2 regions of the Bradyrhizobium sp. CCBAU 53415 genome follow, and region 2 is predicted to be linked to the other one. Evidence: riboswitches for the same ligand, from Rfam matches in the RefSeq annotation. Region 2 holds a riboswitch; the other holds the start of a gene.
The links. Region 2 has a riboswitch for glycine ahead of gcvT (glycine cleavage system aminomethyltransferase GcvT). Riboswitches for the same ligand answer to the same signal wherever they lie in the genome.
Positions count from the first base shown of each region.

Region 1: another riboswitch for glycine. It lies ahead of XH87_RS05855 (D-amino acid dehydrogenase); the one in region 2 lies ahead of gcvT (glycine cleavage system aminomethyltransferase GcvT).

Region 1 is NZ_LBJF01000001.1:1,242,331-1,256,684, forward strand. Features, by position in the region: gene XH87_RS05810 (2-hydroxychromene-2-carboxylate isomerase) at 1-100, shown strand, start outside; gene XH87_RS05815 (NADPH:quinone oxidoreductase family protein) at 100-1,077, shown strand; gene XH87_RS05820 (crotonase/enoyl-CoA hydratase family protein) at 1,179-2,069, opposite strand; gene XH87_RS05825 (amidase) at 2,372-3,793, opposite strand; gene XH87_RS05830 (M20 aminoacylase family protein) at 3,786-4,958, opposite strand; gene XH87_RS05835 (M81 family metallopeptidase) at 4,972-6,477, opposite strand; gene XH87_RS05840 (ABC transporter ATP-binding protein) at 6,775-8,424, opposite strand; gene XH87_RS05845 (ABC transporter permease) at 8,439-9,326, opposite strand; gene XH87_RS05850 (ABC transporter permease) at 9,348-10,289, opposite strand; gene XH87_RS05855 (D-amino acid dehydrogenase) at 10,472-11,773, opposite strand; glycine riboswitch at 11,841-11,944, opposite strand; glycine riboswitch at 11,948-12,052, opposite strand; gene XH87_RS05860 (M20/M25/M40 family metallo-hydrolase) at 12,235-13,365, opposite strand; gene XH87_RS05865 (ABC transporter substrate-binding protein) at 13,635-14,354, shown strand, end outside.
Region 2 is NZ_LBJF01000001.1:1,106,816-1,121,169, reverse strand. Features, by position in the region: gene alaS (alanine--tRNA ligase) at 1-1,547, opposite strand, end outside; glycine riboswitch at 1,769-1,860, shown strand; gene gcvT (glycine cleavage system aminomethyltransferase GcvT) at 2,005-3,153, shown strand; gene gcvH (glycine cleavage system protein GcvH) at 3,165-3,533, shown strand; gene gcvP (aminomethyl-transferring glycine dehydrogenase) at 3,551-6,418, shown strand; gene recA (recombinase RecA) at 6,655-7,743, opposite strand; gene XH87_RS05170 (hypothetical protein) at 8,055-8,921, opposite strand; tRNA gene XH87_RS05165 (tRNA-OTHER) at 9,148-9,220, shown strand; partial or broken gene XH87_RS05160 (IS1 family transposase) at 9,382-10,283, shown strand; gene XH87_RS05155 (hypothetical protein) at 10,354-10,950, shown strand; gene XH87_RS05150 (hypothetical protein) at 10,952-11,230, opposite strand; gene XH87_RS05145 (hypothetical protein) at 11,478-11,663, shown strand; gene XH87_RS05140 (hypothetical protein) at 11,870-12,070, shown strand; gene XH87_RS05135 (hypothetical protein) at 12,225-12,392, shown strand; gene XH87_RS05130 (DUF2798 domain-containing protein) at 13,219-13,476, opposite strand; gene XH87_RS05125 (DUF6894 family protein) at 13,868-14,101, shown strand; gene XH87_RS05120 (hypothetical protein) at 14,177-14,354, opposite strand, start outside.

The DNA of each region.
Region 1 (14,354 bases), 140 kb from region 2:
GCCGACGATCTTCGTGAACAGGATCGACATGTACTTCGGCAACGACCGCCTGCCGTTGATCCGCGAAGCGCTGCTGCGCAACAAGGCGAGCGCGGCCTGATGGTGCGCGCTGTCGTCTGCCGCGCGCTTGGCCCGCCCGAGACGCTGCGGCTGGAGGAGTTTCCGTCGCGCGCCCTGAACCCGGGCGAGGTGCGCGTCGCGATTCGCGCCGCCGGCCTGAATTTCCCTGACGTGCTGATGGCCGCCGGCCAATATCAGCTCAAGCCGGAGCTTCCGTTTACACCTGGCATGGAGGCGGCCGGCGACGTCACCGAAGTGGGTGCGGAGGCGAGAGGTGTTGCTGTCGGCGACAAGGTCATCGTCAAGATGCGCCACGGCGCCTTCGCCGACGAAGCCGTCGTCGTACCGTCGCAGCTCACGCCGATGCCGTCCACGTTCGACTACGCGGAAGCTGCGACCTATCTCGCCGGTCACGGCACCGCCTACCACGCGTTGATCGATCGCGGCCGGGTCGAGCCGGGCGAGGTGCTGCTGGTGCACGGCGCCGGCGGCGGCGTTGGCCTTGCCGCGGTCGAGATCGGCAAGATGCTGGGCGCGACCGTAATCGCGACCGCGTCCAGCGACGAGAAGCTCGCCATTGCCAAGGCGCGCGGCGCCGATCATCTCGTCCGTTACGACCGCGAGCCGTTTCGCGATGCGGTCAAGCGCATCACCGACGGGCGGGGCGCGGACGTCGTGTTCGATCCGGTCGGTGGGGAGGTCTTTGAGGATTCGATGCGCTGCATCGCCTGGGGCGCGCGCCTCTTGGTGATCGGCTTCACGGGGGGCATCGGATCGGCGAAGACCAATCTCTTGCTGATCAAGGGCGCCAGCGTGCTCGGCGTGCGCGCGGGTGAGGCGGTGCGGAAGAACCCCGCGCTCGGACAAGTGCGCCTGAACGCGCTGCTGCAATGGGCGGAGCAGGGCAAGCTGCGCCCCAACGTCTCGCACCGCCTGCCGCTGGAGGACTGTGCGAAGGCGATGCGGCTGCTGATCGACCGCAAGGCGATCGGGCGCGTGGCGCTGATGATGGAGTGAGGGAGGAGGGTGGGTTAGCGAAGCGTAACCCACCGCTTCTGTTACCGCGGACACTAAAGAGGTGGGTTACGCCTTCGGCTAACCTAGCCCACCCTACGAAGCTATTTGTACTCCCGCTCCGTCCACCACGGGAAATAGTCCGGCATGTCGGTCGACACCTTGTCCTTGAATTGCGCGGGGCGCTTCTCCAGGAACGACACCACGCCTTCCTTGACGTCGTCGGAGCGGCCGCGGGCGTAGATGCCGCGGCTGTCGACCTTGTGGGCTTCCATGGGATCGTCGGCGCCCATCATGCGCCACATCATCTGACGGATCAGCGCGACCGAGACCGGTGCGGTCTTGGCGCAAAATTCCTTGGCGAGCGCGCGAGCGGTCGGCAGGAGATCGTCAGGCGCTACGACCTTGCTGACGAGACGACCGGCGAGCGCTTCCTGCGCGGGGAAAACGCGGCCCGAATAGCACCATTCCAGCGCCTGCGAGATGCCGACGATGCGCGGCAGGAACCAGCTGGAGGCGGCCTCCGGCACGATGCCGCGCTGGGAGAACACGAAGCCGAACCGCGCGACGTCCGAGGCAATGCGGATGTCCATTGCGAGCTGCATGGTGACGCCGATGCCGACCGCGGGGCCGTTCACCGCGGCGATCACGGGCTTCAGGCACTTGAAGATGCGCAGTGTCACTTGCCCGCCGCCGTCGCGCACCTGCGGGTCGCTGTAGTCGACCTTGCCGTCGGCAAAACGCTTCACCGGCCCGCGCCGCGCGTCGCGATCGAACGTATCGGCGCCGGAGGAGAGATCGGCGCCCGCGCAAAAGCCGCGGCCGGCGCCGGTGACGATGATGGCGCGGACGTTGTCGTCCTTGTCGGCGGCGTCGAACGCGTCGATCAGTTCTGCTTGCATCTGCGCATTGAAGGCGTTGAGCTTGTCGGGCCGGTTCAGCGTGATGGTGAGGATCTGCTCGGCGAGCTCGTATTTGATCGTCTCATACGCCATGGGTGTTTCCTTCCTTTAGTTTTTCGCTGCGCAGACGGCAGAGGGCTTAAGTTTTCGTCACCCTCCCCTGGAGGGGGAGGGTCGATCGCGCGTAGCGCGAGCGGGGTGGGGTGATCTCTCCTCGCGGGCACTGTCGGACGCGGAGAGACCGTCACCCCACCCCGTCTCACATTTTGCTTCGCTCAATGTGATCCGACCCTCCCCCTCCAGGGGAGGGTAAGCAAGAGGCTCCGCATGCTGCCTGTCCCAAGTCATTCGGGCTTGCGCCTAAAGGGCGCGCTTCCCGAGATGACGAGAGCGTCTTACTTCGCCGGCGGCCTGGGCCAGGGCCGCTGCGGACCACGCAGGCCCTCGAATGCCTTCGCCATGCCGAGCACGCCGATGTCGTCGAAGCGGCGGCCGACGATCTGCACGCCGATCGGGAAGCCCTTGGCGTCGAAGCCGCCGTTGACAGAGATCGCCGGGTTCTCCGACATATTCCACGGCACGGTATAGGCGATGTGCTCGAACGGCTTCATGGGATCGTTGGTCGGCGAGGCCCATTCCGCCGCATAGTTCACGTTCGGTGCGGTCGGCGAGACCACATAGTCGAGCTCGCAGAACAGCTTTGAAGCCGCGGCTCGAATCGCCATGGTCTGATTGAAGCCGCGGATGACGTCGACGCCGGAGAGCTTGGCACCGGACTCGCCCCACTTGAAGATATAGGTCAGCACCTTCGCCTGCTCGGCCGGCGTCAGCTTCGACAGATCGTCCCACATCCGCGCGCGCCAGAAATTGTCGAGGCCGTCGAGCATTTCGCGCGTGAGAATGCCGTCCACTTCGGTCACGACGCTGCCTGCGGATTCGAAGGCCTTGGCGGCCTTCACCGCGACCTCGCGCACCGGCTTCTCCAGCGGCAGGCCGCAGCCGGGATCGAGCATCAGGCCGATGCGCAGTTTTCGCGGCGACTTGTCCAGTCCCCTCCAATTTAGCGGCTCGGCGGGCAGGCTCATGCCGTCGCGCCGGTCGGGCTTTGCGATCACGCTCATCATCAGCGCGCAGTCGTCGACCGTGCGCGCCATCGGGCCGGCAACGCGGCCGACATAAGTGGGATCGATCGGCACGCGGCCGAAGCTCGGTTTCAGGCCGACGAGGCCGCACCAAGCGGCGGGCAGGCGGACCGAGCCGCCGATATCGGTGCCGAGATGCAAGGGACCGTAGCCGGCCGCTGCGGCAGCGCCTGCGCCCGCGCTGGAGCCGCCGGGATTCTTGGTGAGGTCCCAGGGATTGCGCGCCAGCGCGTGGAAGCTGGAGAGTCCGGAGGACAGCATGCCGTAATCGGGCATGGTGGTCTTGGCGAAGATGATCGCGCCGGCCTCGCGCAGCCGCGCAGCGGGCGGAGCATCCTTTTCAGCCGGCACGAGCCTGACACTGGCCGCGCCGAGCGGCACCGGCACGCCCTTGGTCGCGATGTTGTCCTTCACCGTGACAGGCACGCCGTCGAGCGCGCCGGACGGCTCGCCGCCGGCCCAGCGCGCGGTCGAGGCCTTGGCGGCCTCGCGCGCGCCGTCGGGATCGAATGCATAGAGCGCCTTCAGATGCGGTTCCCACGCAGCGACGTGCGCGAGCACGTCCTCCAGCACCTCGCTCGGCGAGAACTGCTTGGCGCGATAGCCCGCGATCAGATCGACCGCGGAGAGATCGTGCAGCGAGGTGACCGCCTCTTCGGCACTCTTTTTATGCATGAGCGCCTACCGGCATGCGCGTCTCGATGATGCGGGCGAACATGCTGGCGCCGATTGGCAGGATCTTGTCGTCGAGAACGAAGCCGGGATTGTGCACCGGTACCGAGCCGTCATGGCCGACCCAGAAATAGGCGCCGGGGACGGTCTGCAGCATGTCGGCAAAATCCTCGCTGCCCATCTTCGGCTGGGTGCGGGTGATTACGTTGGCGGGGTCGACGATGGTGCGCGCGACCTCCTCGACCACCTTGGACTGCTCGACCTGGTTGACCAGCACGTCGAAGGTGTCGCGGATGTCGACGTCGATCACGCAACTATAGGCGCTCGCGATGCCGGCGCAGATCGTGCGGATGCGTTCGGCGATCAGGGTGCGGACTTCCTTCGAGAAGGTGCGGATGGTGCCGCAAAGATGCGCGTCGCCGGGAATGACGTTGTAGGCGGAACCGGCGTGAATCTGTGTGATCGAGATGACGGCGGCCTGCAGCGGCTCGACGTTGCGGCTGACGATGGTCTGGATCGCCTGCGCCAGCGTGGTCGCGATGATCACCGCGTCCTTGGAGCGTTCGGGCATCGCGCCATGCGCGCCGTAGCCGGTGATGCGGAGGTCGAAGAAGTCGGCGCTGGCCATCGCGGGGCCGGGCAGGATCGCGATCTCACCGTGGTTGAGGTCGGGCGCGTTGTGCAGGCCGTAGAGCTCGTCGCAGGGAAACTTCTCGAACAGGCCGTCCTTGATCATGGCGCGGGCGCCGCCGAGGCCTTCCTCGGCCGGCTGGAAGATCAGGTGCACGGTGCCGTCGAAGTTCCTGGTCTCGGCGAGATAGCGCGCGGTGCCGAGCAGCATGGTGGTGTGGCCGTCATGGCCGCAGCCGTGGAAGCGGCGGGGGATCTTCGAGCTCCACTTCAGATTGGTGTTCTCCTCCATCGGCAGCGCGTCCATGTCGGCGCGCAGGCCGATGCGCTTGCCGCCCGTCCCCTTGCCCTTGATGACGCCGATCACGCCGGTGCCACCGAGGCCGCGATGCACCTCGATGCCCCAGCTCTTCAGCTTGTCGGCGACGATGCCGGAGGTGCGCACTTCCTCGAAGCCGATCTCGGGATGAGCATGGAGGTCGCGCCTGATAGCGGTGAGTTCGTCGGCATAGCCGTCGATGCGATCAATCGTGGGCATAGGGTCCGTCCAGTTAGCGTGAGGGAGGCGTGAAAACGGGGCCGTTCGGCTTGATGCGGACGCCGGGGCGCAGCTTCGTCCAGGGCAGGGAGGCGGTGTCGGCCGGCATCGCGCCGGGGGCGGCGCAGATCAGGAGCTTCGCCGCGATCGGCTCGAAATCGGCGCGGAAGTGCACCGAGCTCTTGTTGACCAGGATCTTCTCTCGCGTCGGTTCGATGCCGACATAGCGGTACATTGCCTGGTCGGCGAGCTGGGCCTTGTGAGAGGAGACGACGACGCGGACGTCGCCGATGCGAAGGCACGCGGACGGTCCCATCTCCATCTCGCGGCCGCCGTAATAGGGACCGGGTGCAGTGAAGCGGCCGTCGGAGAGCTTTTCGACCAGGAAGGACTCGCGATAGGGCTCGTCGCCGGGAATGCCGGACTTGCCGCCGAGCGAGAGCGTCACGGTGGCGCCGACGCCGGCCGCATGCGCGGCCCTGGCCGATTCCGGATCGTAAATCGCGCCGGTCGCGGCGCTTGCCTTGTTGCGCACCAGCGCGCGCAGCATGCCCGTGGTGTCGGAATCGCCGCCGGCGCCGGGATTGTCTTGGGTATCGGCGATGATGATCGGCTTGCTCGCATTCTTCGCAAGTTCCATCGCATGGCGCACGCCATCGTCAGGCGACCAGATCTTGCCGTCGAAATCGTCCTCGTGGCCTTCGATCAGCTTCACGATCGCATCGGCCGCGCGGTCGGCGTCCGCTTGCGTCTTGCCATAAGCGAACACGCTTGGCCCACAATCGCGGAAATCGGCAGCGGGGAAGCCGGGCGCGAAAGACAGCGTTGGAACCACATCGCCCTCCAGCGCGGCGAGCTTCTCGTAGATGCCTTTGGTGGGCTGATCGTTGGTGCACTGCCAGCTGATCGGGATCAGGAACGGCAATTGCCGGAACGCCTTGGCGAAGCGCTGCTTCGACTTCAGCAGCAGCGCGAGGTGCCTGGCGCAGGCGCGGCCGGTCTCGGCCATGTCGACATGCGGATAGGTGCGATAGGCGATCAGCGCGTCGGCATGCTCGATCATGTCGGGCGTGACGTTGGCGTGCAGGTCGAGGCTTGCGACCAGCGGAACATCCTTGCCGATGACGGGGCGCACGCGGGCCAGGATCTCGCCTTCGCCGTCCTCGAGATGCTCGGTCACCATGGCGCCGTGCAGGTCGAGATAGACCGCATCGATCGGCCCGGCGGCTTTGATGCCGTCGACCATCACCTTCACGATGCGTTCGAAGGCATCCTTGGTGACGTGGGCCGAGGGGCTCGCCCCGCAGGCAATCGTCGGAACGAGTTCCCAGCCATTGGCATCGGCGCTGTCGACGAAGCCGGCGAGGCCGACATTGATGCGGCGCATCACCTTCAAGACGTCGGCACCTCGCGTCATCGCCGGCCAGCCGCCGCCATGCTGGAAGTCCGCGAATGTCGCCTTGGTCGGGGCGAAGGTGTTGGTCTCGTGCAGGAAGCCGCCGACGGCGATGCGTGTCATTCAGTTCAGTCCCGATTGAAAGTGCGCGACGTTAGCCCCGGCCTTGCCGCAAGAGCAAGCCGGGAAGCAATCGCATCGTGCATGGCCTCAAGCCGTTTTGGGAATGCTGCTGATGCGGTGCGCGTCGTGAGCCGCTCCGCCAATCACACTCTCGGTGTCGTCCCCCGCGAACGCGGGGACCCATAACCCCAGGAAGGAGATTGGCGAAGATTGGTCGTTCGGGATTGGCCCCACATACTATCGATAGATTCCGCGGTATGGCTCCCGGCGTTCGCCGCGACGACACCGAGAACGTCGTTACACGGCGGCCGCCGCGCCCTCGGTCACCGGCCGGAAATTGGCAAAGTCCCAGTTGCGGCCCGGAGCTGCGTCCAGCAGCGCCTTGGTGTAGGCCTCCCTCGGATGCGTCAGCACTTCGGCTGCAGGTCCCTGTTCGACGACGCGGCCATGCTGCATCACCACGACCTCGTCGCAGATTTGCGCGGCGACGCGCAAATCGTGGGTGATGAACAGGATGGCGATGCCGAGCCGCTTCTGGATCTCGTCGAGCAGTTCCAGCACCTGTGCCTGCACGGAGACGTCCAGCGCGGAGACCGCTTCGTCGGCGACCAGCACGTCGGGATCGAGCGCCAGCGCCCGGGCGATGGCGATGCGCTGGCGCTGGCCGCCGGAGAACTGGTGCGGATAGCGCGACACGGCATCCGCTGGCAGGCCGACCAGCTCGAGCAGCTCGCGCGCCCGCTTCATCGCATCGGCTTGGGAGACGCCGTAATTGATCGGACCTTCCGCGATGCTCTCGCCGACGGTGACGCGCGGGTTGAGCGAACGGTAGGGGTCCTGGAACACGATCTGGATCTTCTGCCGGTGCGGTTGCAGCAGGCGCCGCGAGATGTCGGCGATCTCGCGGCCGGCGAGGCGCACGCCGCCGGAGGTCGGGTCGATCAGGCGAACGATGCAGCGTGCCACCGTCGACTTGCCGGAGCCGCTTTCGCCGACGATGCCGAGGGTGCGGCCCTTGCGCAGCGTCAGCGTGACCTTGTCGGCGGCCACGACCTCGCGGCCTTTGCCGAAGAGGGCGCGCTCCTTGTAGACCTTGCTGAGGTCGTTGGCCTCCAGCACCACGGGCTCGCGGCTCTCCTCGCGTGGCGGCCGCGGCACCAGGCTCGGCACCGAGGCGAGCAGGTTTCGGGTGTATTCCATGGTCGGATTGCGCAGCACGGTCTCGAGCGGGCCGGTCTCGACCAGGCGGCCCTGCCGCATCACCGCGACGCGGTCGGCGATCTCGGCGACCACGCCCATGTCATGAGTGATGAACAGCACGGCGGTGCCGTGATCGCGCTGCAGCTCGCGGATCAGGGTCAGGATCTGCTTCTGCGTGGTGACGTCGAGCGCGGTGGTCGGCTCGTCGGCGATCAGCAGCTTCGGCTCCAGCACCAGCGCCATCGCGATCATGATGCGCTGGCGCTGGCCGCCGGAGAGCCGGTGCGGGTAGGAGGCGAAGATGCGCTCGACCTGGGGCAGGTGGACCTGCTCCATCATGTCGAGGATGCGCTTCTTCCGCGCTTTCGCGTCGAGATCGGTGTGCGCGCGCAGCACCTCGTCGATCTGGCGGCCGACCGGCACCACCGGATTGAGCGCGGTCATCGGCTCCTGGAAGATCATGGCCATCTGCGTGGCGCGAAGCTGGCGCAGGCGGCGGTCGGTCGCCGTGAGCAGCTCCTCGCCGACCAGCTTGACGCTGCCGCCGGTGGGAACCAGCGTGCCCTTCGGCAAGAGGCCCATCGTGGTGAGCGAGGTCACCGACTTGCCCGAGCCACTTTCGCCGACGAGACACAGCGTCTCGCGCTCGCGCACCTGGATCGAGATGCCGTCGATGATCTTGTGTCCGCCCGGCTTCTTGCCGACGGAGACGACGAGGTTGTTGATGTCGAGGATGGTATTGGTCATCGCTTGATCGCTCATCACTTGCCTTCCCGCTGCTTCATGCGCGGATCGAGTGCGTCGCGGGCGGCGTCGCCGATCAGGTTGATGCTGAGGATGGCGATCGAGAGCAAAAGGCCCGGCCAGAAGATCAGCGACGGCTTGATCTGGAAGTACTGGCGGCCCTCGGCCATGATGTTGCCCCAGGTCGGCGTCTCCGGCGAGATGCCGGCGCCGAGGAAGGAGAGGATGGCCTCGGTGAGGATGGCGCTCGCGCAGACATAGGTGCCCTGGACGATCAGCGGCGCGATCGTGTTCGGCATCAGGTGGCGCCACATGATCTTCGGCAGGCTGGAGCCGACGGAGATCGCTGCCTCGACGTAAGGCTCCTCGCGCGCCGACAGCACGACCGAGCGTACCAGGCGCGCCACGCGCGGGATCTCCGGAATCGTGATCGCGATCAGCACGGTCCAGATGCTGGCGCCGGACAGCGAGACCACGGCGATCGCGAGCAGGACGCTCGGCATCGCCATCAGGCCGTCCATCACGCGCATCAGGACGGAATCGACCAGCTTGAAGAAGCCGGAGACGAGGCCGATCGCGAGCCCGATGGCGATCGACAGGATCGCCGAGCCGATGCCGATCAGAAGCGAGACGCGGCCGCCATAGATCACGCGCGACAACAGGTCGCGGCCGTAGGCGTCGGTGCCGAGCAGGAATTGCGCGGAGGCAGGCTTGAGCCGCTGCGACGGCGCGAGCTGGATCGGATCATGCGGCGCGATCAGCGGCGCGAGGATCGAGATCACCACGATCAACGTGAGCAGGACTGTCGCCGTGGCGATGATGGGCGTCGAGGTGAGGAACCCGAATCGCGGCCGCAGCGGCGACGTGATCGGAATCGACGACTGGGGAAGGGTATCGACTGACATGTTTGTCCTTATATCCTTGCCTCAGTACCGGATCCGGGGATCGAGCAGGGTGTAGGCGACGTCGATGAGAAGATTGACAACGACATAGATCAGCGACGTCAGCAGGATCATTGCCTGGATCACCGGATAGTCGCGCGCCAGCACCGCATCGACGGTGAGCCGGCCGATGCCGGGGATGTTGAACACGCTCTCGGTGACGACGACACCGGAAATCAACAGCGCAAAGCCGGTGCCGATCACGGTGATCACGGGCACCGCGGCGTTGCGCAGCGCATGGCGCATCATCACAGCGACCTCGTTGATGCCCTTCGCACGCGCCGTTCGCACGTAATCTTCGCCGAGCACGTCGAGCATCGCCGCGCGCGTCATGCGCGCGATCAGGGCGATGTAGATGAAGGACAGTGCGCAGGTCGGCAGGATGATGCGCTCGAAGAACGGCCCGAAGCCGGCGCTGATGCTCTTAAAGCCCTGCACCGGAACCCAGCGCAGGTCGATGGCGAAGATCTGGATCAGGACATAGCCGACCACGAACACCGGCACCGAGAAGCCGAGCACGGACAGGCCCATCACGAAGCGATCGATCCAGGTGCCGTGCTTCCACGCCGCGATCACCCCCAAGGGAACGGCGACGATCACGGCGAGGATGATGGTCGACAACGCGATCGAGATCGAGGGCTCGACGCGCTGGCCGATCATCTTCATCACCGGCAGGTTGGAGATCAGCGAAGTCCCGAGATCGCCGTGTAGCAGCTTGTTCACCCAGGTGACGAACTGCACGATCAGCGGCTCGTTGAGGCCGAGCGAGGTGCGGATGCGCTCAAGCCGTTCCGGCGTCGCGTTGTCGCCGGCGAGAATCGCGGCGGGATCGCCTGGCGTCAGCCGCAGCAGCAGGAACACGAACAGCGCGACGACGCCCATCACGGGCACCGCGGCCAGAACGCGGCGAATAAGATAACCCAGCATGCACCTATCTCCGGCTACGGAACGTGTGGCGCCCCGAGGCGCCCGTGAACTCTGTCGTGTCTATCATGCCTATCGCTTGGGCTGGCAAGGCCGCCCGGAGACGGTGTCCTCTCGGGGGGGGCAAATTGTGTGCCAAGGGCTGCGCTGTCGCAAGAGGCCGGCATGTCCACGGTATCGACCACTCAGGATGCATGTCGCAGTTCACGCTCAACCCCAAGTGAAGGTGCCGACGGTGGCGCGTTGAGGCCGCGCCAGCCGTCGATGGTCTGGGCAATCATCTGCGCCGTCGCCGCCGACAGAGTCCAGCCGAGATGGCCGTGGCCGGTGTTGAAGAACACACCAGGTATCCGCCCTGCGCGCACGACCGGCATCATGTTCGGCATCATCGGGCGCAGCCCGGCCCAGGGCACGACGCGCGACGTTTCGACGGCGGGGAAGTTGCTGCGCACCCAGTCGATCAGCGGCTGCACGCGGTCGGCGCGGATGTCGCGATTGAAGTCATTGAACTCGGCGGTGCCGGCGACGCGAAAACGATCGACGCCGAGCCGGCTGGTGACGATCTTGGCGGCCTCGTCGAGCAGGCTCACCGTCGGGGTGGCGTTGCGGCTTTCGGCAGTGTCGAGCTGCACGGTGATCGAGTAGCCCTTGACCGGGTAGACGTTGACGCGCTCGTCGAGCAGGGCGGCGAAGTGACGGCTCGCAACGCCCGCGCAGACCACGACGCCGTCCGCGCTCAGTGCGCCGCGCGCGGCCGCCACACCATCGCTCGCGGCCAGATCGGCCCAGCCGATGACGAAGCCGCTGCCGGCACGTGCGATCGAATCGATATTGGCCTCGTGGATGAAGGTCGCGCCACGCCGCTTGCAGGCGTCCGCCAGCCCGCGGGTGAACTTGTGGATATCGCCGGTCGCATCCGACGGCGTGTAGAAGCCGCCATAATAGTCCTTGCGCAGTGTCGGCTCGATGCTGCGGATTTCCTCCGGCGTCACCGGGCGGCGCTCGAGGCCGCCTTCCTGCAGCAGCGCGTTGACGCGCAGGCCGGATTCGAAGCCGGCCTTGTCACGATAGATGTGGAGGATGCCGCGGCGTTCGAGATCGAAGTCGATTCCTTCGCGCGCCGCGATGTCGAACAGGTGCCTGCGCGCTTCGATCGCGAGCCGCGTGGTCTCGATGGTGTTGGCGCGGTAGTTGCCGATGTTGGCGACGAACTCGCTCATCCACGAATATTTGTGCCAGTTCGGCCGCGGGTTCATCAGCAGCGGCGCGTCGCGCCGGAACATCCAGCGCAGGCCCTTCAGGATCGTCGCAGTGCTGTTCCAGACTTCGGCGTTCGATGCGGAGAGCTGTCCGCCATTGGCGAAAGACGTCTCCATCGCGGCGTAGCGGTGCCTGTCGAGTACCGTCACCCTGTAGCCGCGTTCGAGCAGGGCATGGGCGGTCGTCACGCCGGTGATGCCGGCGCCGATGATGGCGATATGGGTCATGTCAGGTTCGGGGCTCCCGTGAGTTCGAGACGGCTGACCGCCGGCCAAAGGCCGTTGGCGGCGCCCCATCTGTCACGGTTACCTGAGAGCTTGATCCGCCGCGCACCTTGCGACGGACTATCCCCTTCGGTGGACGTCACGATCGCAGAATCGTGCCGTCTCTCTCCAGATCGTCCTGACGATACGGTCCTTTTGCCTGAGAGTTTCCGGGGCGGTTGCTCCGTCGGCGCCGCAGCGGAGGCCGAAAGCCTTCGTTGCGATCTCTCCCGCATCGTCGCGTGGACAGGCGGAGCAGTACGATACGCCTCATTTTTGGACAAGGCTAAATTTCGACCGCGACTGCCAACGCATTGTGCAGTGCAAAGCCCACCTCGTCGGCCCGGGGCGATGCGAAGCATCGAACCCGGGACCTCGAGATTCCGGGTTCGATGCTGTCGCATCGCCCCGGAATGACGAGTTCACTATTCCAGCGTGGCCAGCAACCCCGCCATCAGGCGCCCGCGCTCGACCAGGCTGTCCACCTCGATGAACTCCTCCAGGGTGTGGCCATTGCCGCCGCGCACGCCGAGGCCGTCGAGCGTCGGGATGCCCATTGCACCGGTGAAGTTACCGTCGGACCCGCCGCCGGAGCTTGCATGCGGTAATTCCGCGCCGAGAGATTTGGCGATGCCGCGCGCCTTTTCATACAGCGCCATGGTGCCGGCATCCGGCTCCCAGACCGGACGCGTCACGCCGCGCGTGACCTTGAAGGTGACGTCGTTGGTGGTACCCGACAGCGCCAGCATCCTCTCGACACCGCGGTCGAGATCGGCTTGACGCTTGGCCATGGACAGCGCTTCGCCGGTCGCGGTGGTGGCAACGCAATTGACCCACTGGCCGCCATGCACCACGCCGACCGAGAAGGTGCAGTCCTCCGTCGTCATCGCGTCGATCGCGAGAATCTGCCGCGCCATCTCGCGGATCGCCGAACGTCCCGCCGACAGCGTCGCGCCGGCGTGGCTCGGCCGGCCCGTCGCCTCGAGATTGAAGCGCGCGATGGCGTAGCGTCCGGTGGTGACGCCGTTGTCGGCGCGGCCGGGCTCGGGCACCAGCACGTATTTGTTGCGCGCGGCTTCCGCCTCGATGATATCGCGCGTGGAGGGCGTGCCGACTTCCTCATCCGGCGTGAACAGCACGGTGATCGGCAGCGGCGTCGTGAACGACGCGCGCGCGAGCTGTCGGATCGCTTCCAGCGAGAGATAGTTGCCGCCCTTCATGTCGTAGATGCCGGGGCCGTAGCACTTGTTGCCCTCGCGCCGCCATTTCAGCTTCTCGATGGTGCCGACCGGGTGAACGGTATCCATGTGACCGGCGATCAGGATGCCCGGCTCGCCCTGCTTCGGATGGGGAAAGCGCGCGCGAATGACGCCGCCAAAGCCCTGACGGCCGGCGATGCGCTCGATCGTCGCACCCATGATCGCCATATCCCGTGCTGCGATATCGAGCATGCGGTCCACGGCGCCTGCGTCCCAGGTCGGACTTTCGCATTCGACCCAGCCGCGCAGGCCCTCGAGCATCGCCTCGGAATCAAAGGGAAGATTGGCAGGATTCATCTTAATGTCTCTCAAGCTTCGAAAGATGGAACGCGCATTGCATCGGCGCGGGGCAGGACAAGCGGGGGGTGTTGTAGGGCCAAACCGATCTTTGTGGAGCCCTTGCGCGCGCCGCAAGGGCTTGCAGCGAAACCGGATTGACGCGCTCGGCGCTGTCTGCAAGTCTCGAAAAGATAAAGGCATTGCATGAGGTTAGTTCGCCCAACGAATGAACCGAATGCTTAACCAATCACCTGCCTTTGAACAGTTTCACGTCAGGAGAACTTTCTATGTTCCACTTCATGCGCCGGGGGCGCCGCGCGTTCGCCTCCAAACTTGCGCTGTCGGTCGTCGCGCTTTCGACCGCGCTGGCCTCGCCAGTGCTTGCGGCCGGCAAGACCATCACGGCGGTGATGCATTCGGATCTGCGCATCATCGATCCGGGCTTCACCACGGCCTACATCACGCGCGACCATGGCTACATGGTCTACGACACGCTGCTTGCGACCGACTCCAATTTCAAGATTCAGCCGCAGATGGCGGATTGGAAGGTCTCCGACGACAAGCTGACCTACACCTTCACGCTGCGCGACGGACTGAAGTGGCATGACGGCGCGCCGGTGACTGCCGAGGATTGCGTCGCCTCACTGAAGCGCTGGGGCAGGAACGACGGCATGGGCCAGAAGCTCATGGACTTCACCGCCAGCATCGAGGCGCCAGATCCCAAGACGATCGTGCTGAAGCTGAAGCAGCCCTACGGCCTGGTGCTCGAATCGATCGGCAAACCGTCCTCGCTGGTGCCGTTCATGATGCCGAAGCGGCTCGCAGAAACGCCGGCGGGCAAGCAAATTGCCGAGCAGATCGGCTCGGGTCCCTTCAAGTTCGTGCAGGGGGAATTCCAGCCCGGCGTGAAGGCGGTCTACGTCAAGAACACCGACTACGTGCCGCGCAAGGAGCCGGCGAGCTGGACCGCCGGCGGCAAGGTGGTGAAGGTTGATCGCGTCGAGTGG
Region 2 (14,354 bases):
CCGCCCTCTCCAAGCAGCACGCCGGTGTCGCCGACCTGGCCGCCGGACTCCGCATAGAACGGCGTCTGGTTCAGCACGATCGCGCCCGTCTCGCCGGCCTTGAGGCCGGCGACTTCGTGGCCGTCCTTCACCAGCGCGGACACCACGCCTTCGGCGCTCTCGGTCTCGTAGCCCAGGAATTCGGTCGCCCCCAGCTTCTCGCGCAGCGGGAACCAGATCGCCTCGGAAGCAGCTTCGCCCGAGCCCTTCCAGGACTCGCGCGCCTTGGTCTTCTGGCGCTCCATCGCGTCGGTGAAGGCCGCCTGGTCGACGCCGATGCCGCGCGACTTCAGCGCGTCCTGCGTCAGATCCAGCGGGAAGCCGTAGGTGTCGTACAGCGTGAAGGCGACGTCGCCGTCGAACATGTCGCCCTTCTTTAAGGAAGCACTCTTCTCGTCGAGGATGGCGAGGCCCCGCGAAAGCGTCTTGCGGAAACGAGTCTCTTCCAGCCGCAGCGTTTCCTCGATCAGCTTTTCCGCGCGCATCAGCTCGGGATAGGCCTGGCCCATCTCGCGCACCAGCGCCCAGACCAGGCGATACATCAAGGGCTCCTTGGCCCCCAGCAGCTGCGCATGGCGCATGGCGCGGCGCATGATCCGGCGCAACACATAGCCGCGGCCCTCGTTCGAGGGCAGCACGCCGTCGGAGACGAGGAACGCCGAGGAACGCAGATGATCGGCGATGACACGGAACGAGGCGACGGTCTGCTCGCTCGGCCCGGCGCCGAGCGCGGACGCCGTCGCGTCGATCAGGTTGCGGAACAGGTCGGTCTCGAACACGCTCTCGACGCCCTGGAGGATGCAGGCCATGCGCTCCAGGCCCATGCCGGTGTCGATCGAGGGACGCGGCAGCGGCTGGCGCTCCTCCTTCGTCACCTGCTCGAACTGCATGAACACCAGATTCCAGAATTCGAGGAAGCGGTCGCCATCCTCTTCCGGCGAGCCCGGAGGCCCGCCCCAGATGTGCTCGCCGCGATCGATGAAGATCTCCGAGCACGGACCGCACGGGCCGGTGTCGCCCATCGCCCAGAAATTGTCCGATGTCGGAATGCGGATGATGCGATCGTCGGAGAAGCCGGCGATCTTCTTCCACAGTCCCGCCGCCTCGTCGTCGGTGTGGTAGACGGTGACGAGCAGCTTGTCCTTCTTCAGCCCGAACTCTTTGGTGATCAGCTTCCAGGCAAGCTCGATCGCGCGCTCCTTGAAATAGTCGCCGAACGAGAAGTTGCCGAGCATCTCGAAGAAGGTGAGATGGCGCGCGGTATAGCCGACATTGTCGAGGTCGTTGTGCTTGCCGCCGGCGCGCACGCATTTCTGCGAGGTGGTGGCGCGCTGGTAGGGCCGCTTCTCCACGCCGGTGAAGACGTTCTTGAACTGCACCATGCCGGCATTGGTGAACATCAACGTCGGATCGTTGCGCGGCACGAGTGGCGAGGACGGCACGATCTCGTGGCCGTTCTCGGCAAAGAAGTTCAGAAAGGTCGACCTGATCTCGTTGACGCCGCTCATGTTCATCCAATCGGGTGTGCTTGGACCCGCTTCCTGCCATTCGAACCGGACGTTAAGGCTGATATCTGCGGGCCAAAGCGCTTTTAGACAAGGCCAGCTTCGCTGTCCAGAAACTGTGCAGAGAGATCAGAGGCTTGCCGCAGGCGCGCAATCCCGTTGAAAGGCGCTAGTGCCGCGTTGACAGGCTTGGCCGCCCTGTGGTCTTTATCCATCCATATCGTACGGCCACATCGGGAGAGACCGGCTTCAGGCAGCCGGCGCCGAAGGAGCAACCGCCCCGGAAACTCTCAGGCAAAAGGACCGCGTGGCTTTGACGACATCTGGAAAGAGGCGCCGACGGGCTTAAGACCCGGGTGGCACCCGCCGACGGGATAATACTCTCAGGCACAGCGACAGATGGGGCTTCGACTGGTTGCCCCGGGGAATCGTCCCCGGGGAACCGCCGAGGGCCCCTGTGATGCCAGTACCCGACGACCAGAAATCTCTCCGACATACGCCCCTCCACGCCCTGCACGTGTCCCTCGGCGGCAAGATGGTGCCGTTCGCGGGCTATGACATGCCCGTGCAGTACCCCGCGGGCGTGCTGAAGGAGCACCTGCATACGCGAGCCGCCGCCGGCCTGTTCGACGTCTCGCATATGGGGCAGCTCGCGCTTCGGCCGAAGTCGGGCAAGGTCGAGGACGCCGCCCGCGCGCTGGAACGGCTGGTGCCGCAGGACATCGTGGCGATCGCACCTGGCCGGCAGCGCTACGCCCAGTTCACCAATGCGGAAGGCGGGATTCTCGACGATCTGATGGTCGCCAATTTCGGCGATCACCTGTTCCTGGTCGTCAACGCCGCCTGCAAGGAAGCGGACGAGGCGCATCTGCGCGCGCATCTCGCGGACGACTGCGTCATCGATTCTCTGGCCGACCGCGCGCTGATCGCGCTGCAGGGCCCGAAGGCGGAAGCGGCGCTGGCAAAATTATGTGCAGGAGCGTCGTCCATGACATTCATGGATGCCGGCCCGCAAGAGGTCGCCGGCATCAAATGCTTCGTCTCGCGCTCCGGCTACACCGGCGAGGACGGGTTCGAGATCTCGGTCCCCGCGGCCGATGCCGAACGGCTCGCGAGAACGCTGCTCGACAATCCCGACGTGCTGCCGATCGGCCTCGGGGCGCGCGACAGCCTGCGGCTGGAAGCCGGGCTCTGCCTCTACGGCCACGACATCGACACCGCGACCACGCCGGTCGAGGCCGCGCTGGAATGGTCCGTGCAGAAGAGCCGCCGCAGCGGTGGCGCGCGCGCCGGCGGTTTTCCCGGCGCTGAAAAGATCCTGGCTCATTTCGATCAGGGCGCCAGCCGCCGCCGCGTCGGCCTGCGCGCCGAAGGCCGCGCGCCGGTGCGCGAGGGCGCGCTGCTGTTTGCGGATCAGGCCGCCGGCGAGCCGATCGGCAAGGTCACCTCGGGCGGCTTCGGCCCGAGCCTGAATGCGCCGGTCGCGATGGGCTATGTGCCTGTGAGCCTGAGCGCGCTCGGCACGAAACTTTTCGCCGAAGTGCGTGGCCAGCGCTTGGCCATGCAGGTCTCCGCCATGCCCTTCGTCAAGAACACCTACAAACGCTGAGGACCTCGAAAATGACCACGACGCTGTACACCTCCGACCATGAATGGCTCGCGATCGACGGCGACGTCGCCACCGTCGGCATCACCGATTACGCCCAGCAGCAGCTCGGCGATGTCGTGTTCGTCGAATTGCCCAAGGTCGGCCGCGCCTTGAAGAAGGCCGAAGCCGCCGCCGTCGTGGAATCCGTGAAGGCGGCCTCCGACGTCTACGCGCCCGTTACGGGCGAGGTGGTCGAGAGCAACGAGGCGCTCGCGGCCGAGCCCGCGCTGGTGAACTCGGATGCGCAAGGCAAGGCCTGGTTCTTCAAGATCAAGCTGGCCGACAGGAGCGAGCTCGGCAGTCTCATGGATGAAGCCGCCTACAAGGCACACACCGCTTAACGACGATGGAGCAAGCGATGACCGCGCACCGTAAATCCAGCGGCGACACCGCCGCCAGTTTCGTTCGCCGCCACATCGGCCCTTCCGCGCGCGATGTCACCGCAATGCTCGAAACCGTTGGCGCCAGGAGCGTCGACGCCCTGATGACGGAGACGCTGCCGGCCTCGATCCGGCAGGCCGCCGCGCTCGATCTCGGCAAACCGCTTAGCGAAACCGAGGCGATCGCGCATATGGCTGAACTCGCGCGTCAGAACCAGGTCTTCACCTCCCTGATCGGCCAAGGCTATTCCGGGACGATCCTGCCCGCGGTGATCCAGCGCAACATCCTGGAGAATCCTGCCTGGTACACGGCCTACACGCCCTACCAGCCCGAGATCAGCCAGGGCCGGCTGGAGGCGCTGTTCAACTTCCAGACCATGATCTGCGACCTCACCGGGCTCGACGTCGCCAACGCCTCGCTGCTCGATGAGGCGACCGCGGCGGCCGAAGCCATGGCGCTCGCCGAGCGGCACGCGCAGGTCAAGGCAAAAGCTTTCTTCGTCGACAAGGACGTGCATCCGCAGACGTTGGCTGTGATGCGCACCCGCGCCGAGCCGCTGGGCTGGACCCTGATCGTCGGCGATCCCGCGACCGACCTGGAAAGAGCCGATGTCGTCGGCGGGCTCCTGCAATATCCGGGCTCCTCCGGCGCATTGCGTGATCCGCGTGCGGCCATCGCGACGTTGAAGGCGAAGGGTGCGGTTGCCATCCTCGCCGCCGACCTGCTGGCGCTGACGCTGCTCGCCTCGCCCGGCGAGTTGGGCGCCGATATCGCGATCGGCTCGGCCCAGCGCTTCGGCGTTCCCATGGGCTATGGCGGCCCGCACGCGGCCTATATGGCGGTGCGCGATGCGCTGAAGCGCTCGCTGCCCGGCCGCATCGTCGGCCTCTCCGTCGACTCGCGCGGGATGCCTGCCTACCGCCTCGCACTGCAGACCCGCGAGCAGCACATCCGCCGCGAGAAGGCGACCTCCAACATCTGCACCGCGCAGGTGCTGCTCGCCGTGATCGCGGCGATGTATGCGGTCTATCACGGCCCCGAGGGGCTCATCCAGATCGCGCGCAACGTCCACCGCCGTGCCGTCGTGCTCGCCAGCGGCCTGCGCAAGCTCGGCTTTGCGCCGCAGTCCGACACCTTCTTCGACACGATCAGCGTGGATGCCGGCGCCAGGCGTGCCGAGATCGTCGCGCGCGCCGCGGCCGAGACAATCAATCTCGGCATCGGTGACACCAGCTTGCGCATCGCGCTCGACGAGACCACGACGCCTGCGACGGTTGAAGCGGTCTGGCGCGCCTTCGGCGGCACCTTCGCCTATGCCGAGATCGACGCCGAGGCGCGCGAGACGCTGCCGCACGAGTTGAAGCGCACGACCGCTTTCCTGACCCATCCGGTCTTCCATGCGCATCGCTCGGAGACCGAGATGCTGCGCTACATGCGCAAGCTCAGTGATCGCGACCTCGCGCTCGACCGCGCGATGATCCCGCTCGGCTCCTGCACCATGAAGCTGAACGCGACCACCGAGATGATGCCGTTGACCTGGCCGGAATTCGCGACGCTGCACCCGTTCGTCCCGCGCGAACAGGCCGCCGGCTATCACGCGCTGTTCGCGCGGCTGGAAAAATGGCTGTGCGACATCACCGGCTATGACGCGATCTCGCTGCAGCCGAATTCGGGCGCGCAAGGCGAATATGCCGGGCTTTTGGCTATTCGCGGGTATCACGCCGCGCGCGGACAGGGCCATCGCAAGATCTGCCTGATCCCCTCTTCCGCCCACGGCACCAACCCGGCCTCGGCCGCGATGGTCGGCATGGACGTGGTGGTGGTCGCTTGCGAGAAGAACGGCGACGTCGACGTCGACGACCTTCGCGCCAAGGCGGAAAAGCATTCGCATGATCTCGCCGCGGTCATGATCACCTATCCCTCGACCCACGGCGTGTTCGAGGAGCATATAAGCGAGATCTGCGACATCGTGCATGGCCATGGCGGCCAGGTGTATCTCGACGGCGCCAACCTCAACGCGCAGGTCGGCCTCAGCAGGCCCGGCGATTACGGCGCCGACGTCAGCCATCTCAATCTGCACAAGACCTTCTGCATCCCGCATGGCGGCGGCGGCCCCGGCATGGGTCCGATCGGCGTCAAGGCGCACCTTGCGCCGTTCCTGCCGGGTCATCCGGCGACGCAGGCGGATGCACCGGTCGGTCCGGTCTCGGCCGCACCGTTCGGCTCGGCCTCGATCCTCACCATCTCCTACATCTACATTCTGATGATGGGCGGCGAAGGCTTGAAGCGTGCCACCGAGATCGCGATCCTCAATGCCAATTACATTGCAGCGCGTCTCGATCCGCACTTTCCGGTGCTCTACAAGAACGCCAGGGGCCGTGTCGCGCATGAGTGCATCGTCGATCCCCGTCCGCTGAAGACGACCTCAGGCGTCACCGTCGACGACATCGCCAAGCGCCTGATCGACTACGGCTTCCATGCGCCGACCATGAGCTTCCCGGTCCCGGGCACGCTGATGATCGAGCCGACCGAGTCGGAATCCAAGGCGGAACTGGACCGCTTCTGCGACGCCATGATCGCGATCAGGAAGGAGATCGCCGAGGTCGAGGCCGGCCGCTTCAAGATCGAGGCTTCGCCGCTGCGCAATGCGCCGCACACCGTGCATGACATCGCCGACGACAACTGGAATCGCGCCTACACCCGCGCCGAGGGCTGTTTCCCCGACGGCGTCTCGCGCACCGACAAATATTGGAGCCCGGTCGGCCGGGTCGACAACGTCTATGGCGACCGCAATCTGGTGTGCTCCTGTCCGCCGGTGAGCGATTACGCGCAAGCCGCGGAGTAGGACGCCGGCCTCATGTCCCGGACGCGGTGCGGCATGAAATGACGCACCGCAGAGCCGGGACCCATGTTGCTGACAGAGGTGATGGACCCCGGCTCAGCAGCGCACGCTTCGCGCTGCGCTGCGTCCGGGGCACGAAACCACGCGATCCGCCCACGCATAACGAAACGGGCACCGAAGACGTCGGCAACTCAACGTCCTCAGCGCCCGCTCCTCGCGAAAGGCTTTCGCGTCAGGTCCTACTCGTCCGCCGGCTCCTCGCCGTCGGCGTCGCGCTCCGGCGCGCCGGCCAGGATCTGCTCGGCGATCAGGCCGGAGTTCTGGCGGATCGCGGTCTCGATCTTGGCGGTGATGTCGGGGTTGGCCTTCAAGAACGCTTTCGAGTTCTCGCGGCCCTGGCCAAGGCGCTGGCTGTCATAGGAGAACCAGGCGCCGGACTTCTCGACGATGCCGGCCTTGACGCCGAGATCGAGGATCTCGCCCATCTTGGACACGCCCTCGCCGTACATGATGTCGAACTCGACCTGCTTGAAGGGTGGCGCCAGCTTGTTCTTCACCACCTTGACGCGGGTGGTGTTGCCGACCACCTCGTCGCGCTCCTTGATCGCGCCGATGCGGCGGATGTCGAGACGGACGGAGGCATAGAATTTCAGCGCGTTGCCGCCGGTCGTGGTTTCCGGCGAGCCGTACATCACACCGATCTTCATGCGGATCTGGTTGATGAAGATCACCATGGTGTTGGACTTGTTGATGGAGGCCGTGAGCTTGCGCAGCGCCTGGCTCATCAGGCGGGCTTGCAGGCCCGGCAGCGCATCGCCCATCTCGCCTTCGAGTTCGGCCTTCGGCACCAGCGCCGCGACCGAATCGACCACCAGAACGTCGACTGCGCCCGAGCGCACCAGCGTGTCGCAGATTTCCAGCGCCTGCTCGCCGGTGTCCGGCTGCGAGATCAGGAGCTCGTCGATGTTGACGCCGAGCTTGCGGGCATAGACCGGATCGAGCGCGTGCTCGGCATCGATGAAGGCGCAGATGCCGCCCTTCTTCTGCGCTTCCGCCACCGTATGCAGCGCCAGCGTGGTCTTGCCGGAGGATTCCGGCCCGTAGATCTCGACGATGCGCCCCTTGGGCAGGCCGCCGATGCCGAGCGCGATATCGAGCCCGAGCGAACCGGAGGACACCGCCTCGATGTCCATGGACCGGTCGTTCTTGCCGAGCTTCATCACCGAGCCCTTGCCGAACTGGCGCTCGATCTGAGAGAGCGCAGCAGCCAGAGCTTTACTCTTGTCCATGGAAGATCCTTCGACGATACGCAGGGCAGTTGCGGACATTGGGTCGTGCTCCTTATGGCGAGGATTCGCGTGAGGGACAAACGGTTGCGAGGCAGCTCGGCGATAAAAGCAATGTACCCTATTTGTTCTAGGTTCGCAATATGTTCTTTTGGGAATTGGGGCACTGGCCTGTTTCCGAACGCGGTGGCCTAATTTGAATAAGGCGTTGGCCTAATTTAAATTAGTGGCCCTTTGGCCACACACGAAACCTAGTATCGCTGAATCAGCAATTCCAAGCTGACCTAGAATTCGAGATTCACGCTTTCGCGGTAACATTGCACCAAAGAGACCGCCTCAGTTGGCGGCATCTTTCATTGCCCTTGTTTCCATTGCTGATAGCCAGCGTCCTCGTCTTCTGGCTCAGCGTCCTGTTCGGCAAGGATTTCCTTGTCGATTTCAAGCTTCTTAATCAGCCGTTCGATCTCCTTGACGCCGATCTTGCCGGAGACGATCAGGCGGAAGCTGGCGTCTTTGGCGAGCATGCCGGTGGTGAGTTCGCGTTCGCCTTCCATCAGAATTCGCCTTTCCGGTTGCTTGACGGAGTGCTTATGAGGCGGCGGGTTATGGCCCGCTTTGGGAAGGTCGGGCTTATCACCCAACTTATCCCCACTTTCCCCAGCCTTTTGTCCGTCAGACTGCGTAGCTTGGTCAGGCTTCTTATCAGATTCCGCGGCCTTTGTGAATCCCGCAGTATCGTCAAAGACCTTCAAAAAGGCCTTCGCGCCGTCCTCGGTAAAGCCCCGTTCAAACCGAAGTTCGCTTATACAAATGCCGTCTGCTGGGCGCCCTTCCTTCCACTTCTCTACGTACTCTGCGATCAGCTTGGGCTTCAACGCAGCCTCAGCTTGCGCCGCCTCACGCGCACCAGGGCGCTGATCTTCAAGCGCCTTAAGCGCGAGTTCGGTCACCTTGAACTTGCGCGTTTCCCCCGATCCCTGATCCTCTAGCAGGCCATAGGCCACGAGGGCGGCAACAGTCTGAATCGTTCCGCTACTCTTGACGCCCATTCCCCAAGCGGCAGCCAGATCGGCTAGGCGTGCCTCGTGCCGCTTCGCGTGAGCATAGACGGCGCGCACTCGCTCAAGAGCCTTAGAGAGGCCGATGAAGGGAAAGGACGGGCTGCGTTCCTTCCTGATCTTGCTCGCCTCCGGCGGCGGATTGGTGTCGGTAGCGGTCACGGCGACCCTCCTTGTGTTGGCGACAGACATACTGATAGCTTATCACGATGCGCTTGACAAGCTATCAGGCGCCCGGCAGTATGATCCCGCGACGGAGGGTCCAATGAGAATACGGCCAGAGCCCCAGCGTAATCCCGACCGGCGCTGAGGCTATGACACATAGGTGGGGCCACCACCCCCGCTCTCTCACAAGGACGGTGGCGGCCCCTTAATCGGATCTACTTGGTGCCCCGTGGTCTAAAGGTAGGACGCTCGCTGTTACACGCGGAGAGGTCCGGGTTCTAATCCCAGCAGGGCAGCCGAGAATTAGCGGGACCGACGGCGCGGGAACGCTGCCGATCCCTAGCCATCAAACCCGCGATTGCGCCCCGGGCCGGACGACCAAATCAGAATATACGCTCTGGAAGGCGTATTTTCTAGAGTCCCCCGAGGCCAATCCAAAACCGAGGATTGCGCCCTCATGAACGTCCTAGCCCGCGAAAAGCAAATTGAAGTCATTGCCGCCCTTTGCGAAGGCGTCGACATCCGCACCGCCGCGCGCCTTACTGGCGTCAACCGTGGCACCGTCGCCAGCCTGGCCCTGCGTGTGGGCATGGGCTGCATGGAATTGCACGACCGCATCATGGTCGGCGTGCGCACCGAGCGCCTTGAGCTTGATGAGCTGTGGAGCTTCGTCGGCAAGAAGCAAAAGAACGTCCAGCGGCACGAAATCCACGCCAAAGGCGATCAGTACGTTTTCATCGGCATGGCCGGAACGCAGAAGGCGATCATTAGCTGGGGCGTCGGCAAGCGGAATGCCGAAAGCACCATGGACTTTCTGCACGACCTCCGCAGCCGGGTCATTGGTCAGCCCGAGATCAGCACGGACGGTTTCCACCCCTACCGCGTAGCGATCCGTGACGCCTTCGGCCCCGACGCCTCACATGGTGTCATCGTAAAGACCTACTCGGTAACGCATCTCGTAAAGGAAGCGCAGGGGCGCTACTCCCCGGCCGCCGTAGTAGCTGTAAGCCGTGACGTAGTATCGGGCGATCCCGATCAGTACGTTTCAACTAGCTACGTGGAACGCCAAAACCTCACGCTGCGCATGGCGTCGCGGCGCTTCACGCGTCTGACCAACGGCTTTAGCAAGAAGCTGGACAACCACGTTGCCGCCGTCGCGCTGTACGTCGCGCACTACAATCTGTGTCGCATCCATGAAGCCCTGCGCACGACGCCAGCGAAGGCGCTGGGCGTGGCTGACAAGACTTGGACATTGCGCAGCTTGTGGATACGGCGCTCTCTGTGGCCCCTGCGCTACCCACTGAAACGCCGCCAGACCGGCGCCGGAAGTTCGTAGTAATTCAGGGTGGCAAGACCTGAGTCATTTTGACTCACGAAAGACCCTTGCGGAATCAATGATTCTGTTACTCTGCCATCCAAGGAGATTCGGATGGCAGATCCAACTTACAACTTGAACGGCGGCTTTAAGCCGACAATGAAAAGGTTCGCCGATCTCAGCGGACCTGATTTTTTCCCGACCCCTCCATGGGCGACATTCGCTCTGATCGACAACGAAAAGTTCAACGGCGAGATTTGGGAAAGCGCCTGCGGCGACGGCACCATGTCCCGCGTACTAGAGCAGACAGGACAATCCGTTCGCAGCTCTGACTTGTACGATCGCGGCTATGGCGAGGTCGGCTTTGACTTCCTTGAGCCGAAATGGTCGGCCGACAACATCGTTACCAATCCGCCGTATAACTGCGCTGAGGGATTTGTCGCGAGTGGCGTCAAACACTCAAACCGCAAATTCGCCCTGCTCCTGCGGCTGGCTTTCCTAGAGGGCGCAAACCGAGCGAATACGATCTTTGCGAAGATGCCACCCGCCCGCGTCTGGGTTTTCAGCGAGCGTATCACCTTCTATCCGAGCGGCGTCGAGCCGAAGGGCAGCGGAACAACTGCTTATGCTTGGTTCGTTTGGGATAAGGATGCTCCGGGCCAAACCGAATTGAAGTGGTTCAAGCCCGGCTACAAAGCGAAATTTGCCTAGGCTATTTTCCAGGCAGCGCGAGGCCGCCCGGGATGGCTACCAACCACCCTTCATAAATCGCATTACCGGGCGAGGCTTTGTGAGACGTAATATTCCGAACCTGCTGCTCCCAAATCGCTTCGTTGGGGCGCGTTTCGCTCTGCTTAAGGTCTTCCTCGGACAGAGCGAGATGGTTCGGAATTTCCCTTACAAGCTCCTGTATCGTGGCCCGCCCAGTAGTGCTGGCCTTCAAGATGGCCATAACGGCTTTAGCTACTTCATCCTCAGTAACGCGCGACATTGCTTCTCCCTCCGCTAAGTGGAGTCAAAAGATAGGTTCGCGCTATGGTAGTTGGAGTCAGTAGAAATACGGGTGAGTTGAGTAGCCTACTTTGAAATCACCAGTGGCTCATTTCGGCCAGTACCGGAATTGGGGTACTGTCCGTATTCGACCCCGAGTGTCCTAAGTTGAATTTAGAACTGTCCCAATTTACTTTGCTACCGGCGAAGCCAACGATGCCTTCGCACCGCTTTGGTGGGGTGCGACCGTGAAAGATTACCTGGCACAAGTCGAAAAGTTACGAAAAGAAGCCGCCGAGGCCGCTCTGATCCGGGACCTTGCGACCGATCCGGAGAAGCGCCAGATGTTCGACCGGATCGCCAGCCATCTAACCGTCCTCGCCGATCAGGTTGAGATGGCAATGCTTGAGCGGAAGAAGACGACAGGAACGTAAGGCAGCCTCGGTTGGCGGCCTCCTTCGCTTCCTTGGCGCCCGCCCCCCATCGCTACTCTGCCGATTTCGTTCCCATTGTGCACAACTGAACAGACGCGGATCCGTTCATGGATCCTAATGCATCATCACCGCGCGGACCGTGGCTGCCATCGGTGACGAGAACGCTGACCCGCGCTCCCGCCTCCCCGCATGGAAATGAGAGCACCATGTTCAAGCGGCGACGTTTCAAGCAGCAGCTGACCCTGCAAGACCGGCTTTCCGCGTGGGTGAAGCAGGTCCGAAAGCAGGCCTCCGAGCTTCCACCTGGTCCGGAGCGAGATGCCCTCCTCGAGAAGGCGCGCCAGGCCGACGTCGCCAATCAACTGCACGGCTGGGTCAAATCGCCCGGGCTTCAACCACCGAAATAGCCGGGCACCCGTCGTTGCTTTTCGACCGCGAGATGACGCGCATCAAAGACGCGCGGCCGATGCGCCGTCAGAATTCCGCAATCTTGCGGCACCGAACCTTTTCGGGATCTCCGGCCTTCTCACGGAATGGGACCGCAACCCTGGGACCTCAGTCATGACTGAAAACATGCGCGGCGATGCCACCAGACGCAATCATCTGCTCGAAGTAGCGCACGAGGAGATGGTGAAGTTCGAACGCAAGGAAAACGAGTTCCGCAAGAAGGACCGTGCGGAGCGTGCCGCAGAGCTCCATCTTCCCCTGAACGGGATCAAGATCCACTAAAGCATGATCCGGAAAAGTGCGCAGCGGTTTTCCGAAAAGATCATGCTTAAACAACAACCTAAAGCGCGATGACGATTCATCCAAATCTCATCGCGCTTTGGGCCGGCAGGACCGCCTCGGACAGGACCGCTTCGGAGCCGGCGGAGCTCGCCCCGGGGGTGCGGCAGCCGGCGCCCATCCCTGGCCGGGAAGCGATCGCCTGTTGATTCGATGCGGCGTCACCGCCAGGTGTGCATGACCTCGAAGGCGCGAGCGCGCGCCTTCGGGTATCTAAATACTACCAATAAGCCATTGGCCACTAAAGGAAATTGCCAAGCGTCCTACTGTGCATGGGGTCGTTTTCCATTTTTCAAAGTCGAGGCGTGCCTGGCGCTGTCCATCGAAGGGCACGGTCGCCGTCCCCTCGGCCTGCCCGCCCCGTCTACAGCACCGCCAGCAGCACGAGGCCGATCACCAGCACGACGAAGCCAGCCGCCGTCGCGGCGGCAAATGACCGCTCTACGTTATCCATGATGCCACCCCGTTTTCGGCGCGCCACGTTTCCCCCATGGCTGAGCCGAAGGATAAAATCTTGCCGACGGGTGTGTCCGCAGTTGTGCGAACGGATGTCGAAATTGGGACGGGTGCGGGGCCAGTCTGCGGCCTTTCGATCTCGTTCCTTCGCGGCGGCCGATACGGGCAGCCGTCGGCCGGGAGCAGATCCGACCCGCCTGTCAGGTTGTCGTAAGCCGCGCCGGCTAAAGTCGCTCGGCTATGGTGTTGCAGCCCAGCACCTCAGCCTCCAACAACTCTCTGCCCCGCCTGGCTCTCCCCAGGCGGGGCTTTTTCATGCCTGTCGCCCGGCTCGCGGGTCGCTCTCCACCTGCGTCAGGCGCAGCGCGAAGGCGCGGATCGCGGGCGCTGCCAGCAGCACGACCGGCAGCATCGCGGCCCATGCGATCAGCCACGACACCATCCAGTGCCGAACGAAGATCATCGCGCTGCCCGCGGGAAAGCTGGCGATTCCCGTGGCGACCAGCGAGGTCAGTCCGGACTGGATGATGCCGAAGACGAAATGAGCATAGCGGCGGGGAATGCCGAGCATGAGGCGTCCATGGTTGCTTGCCGTCATCAGGCAAGCAAGGCACATGCCGTCACCTGGCGGGGATCCGGTAGCGTTGGCGCGAACCGCCCCGCACGCCTTTGCCGGCGCCGCATGCGGCCTGGACGGCAGGAACTCTGTTCATGGTGGGAGAATCACGGAGTTCGAACGCCCACTCGCGGACCGGCGGACCAGCAGGCGATCCGGCGCATGCAGCGAAGCATCGATCGGAAGCCGAAGGGGACAGATCGGATCGGCAGCGGCGGGGCGCCAGGGGCCCCCGCGGGGTGGAATCCGTAGCCGCCCGGGATTGATCCGACCGTGGTTTGGGATTGGACTGCGCGCGCCCGGGGGCCTTGGGGGCGAGGCATCATGCGCGCGATCGGTGCCAGCCATGCCGCTTTATTTCTTTCGAATCCGCAACGGCCGCTATTCCGGCTGCGCCGACCGGGCGACGGAATTTGCCGATCGCGATGCGGCCTGGAAGGAGATGACCAGTGTCTGCGCCGACATGACCGCCGGCATTGCCCGCAAGCTCCAGGAAAATTCCGAATGGCAAATGGAGCTGCTGGACGAGGCCAACGAGCCGGTGTTCCGGATTCGCATCGTTGCCGAAACCTTCGACTAGCAGGCCTTTCGGATCAGGCCCGCTCCAAGGCGCGTTCCGCGTTTGTCGCGAGGGAAGCGCACTTTTCCGGGCCAGTCAGTCCGCGCTGGGCAGCCGCCGCATGGTGAACTCGATGTCGCCGCCGGGCAGTTCGCGCCAGGTCTCGACCGCGCTCATATAGCCGGCCTTGGGATAGCGGGCGAAGAAGGCCTGCGCCCTTTCCCGCGCCGCCGGGCGCGGCAGCGTGAAGGTCTCGCGCAGATAGCCGTCGCCG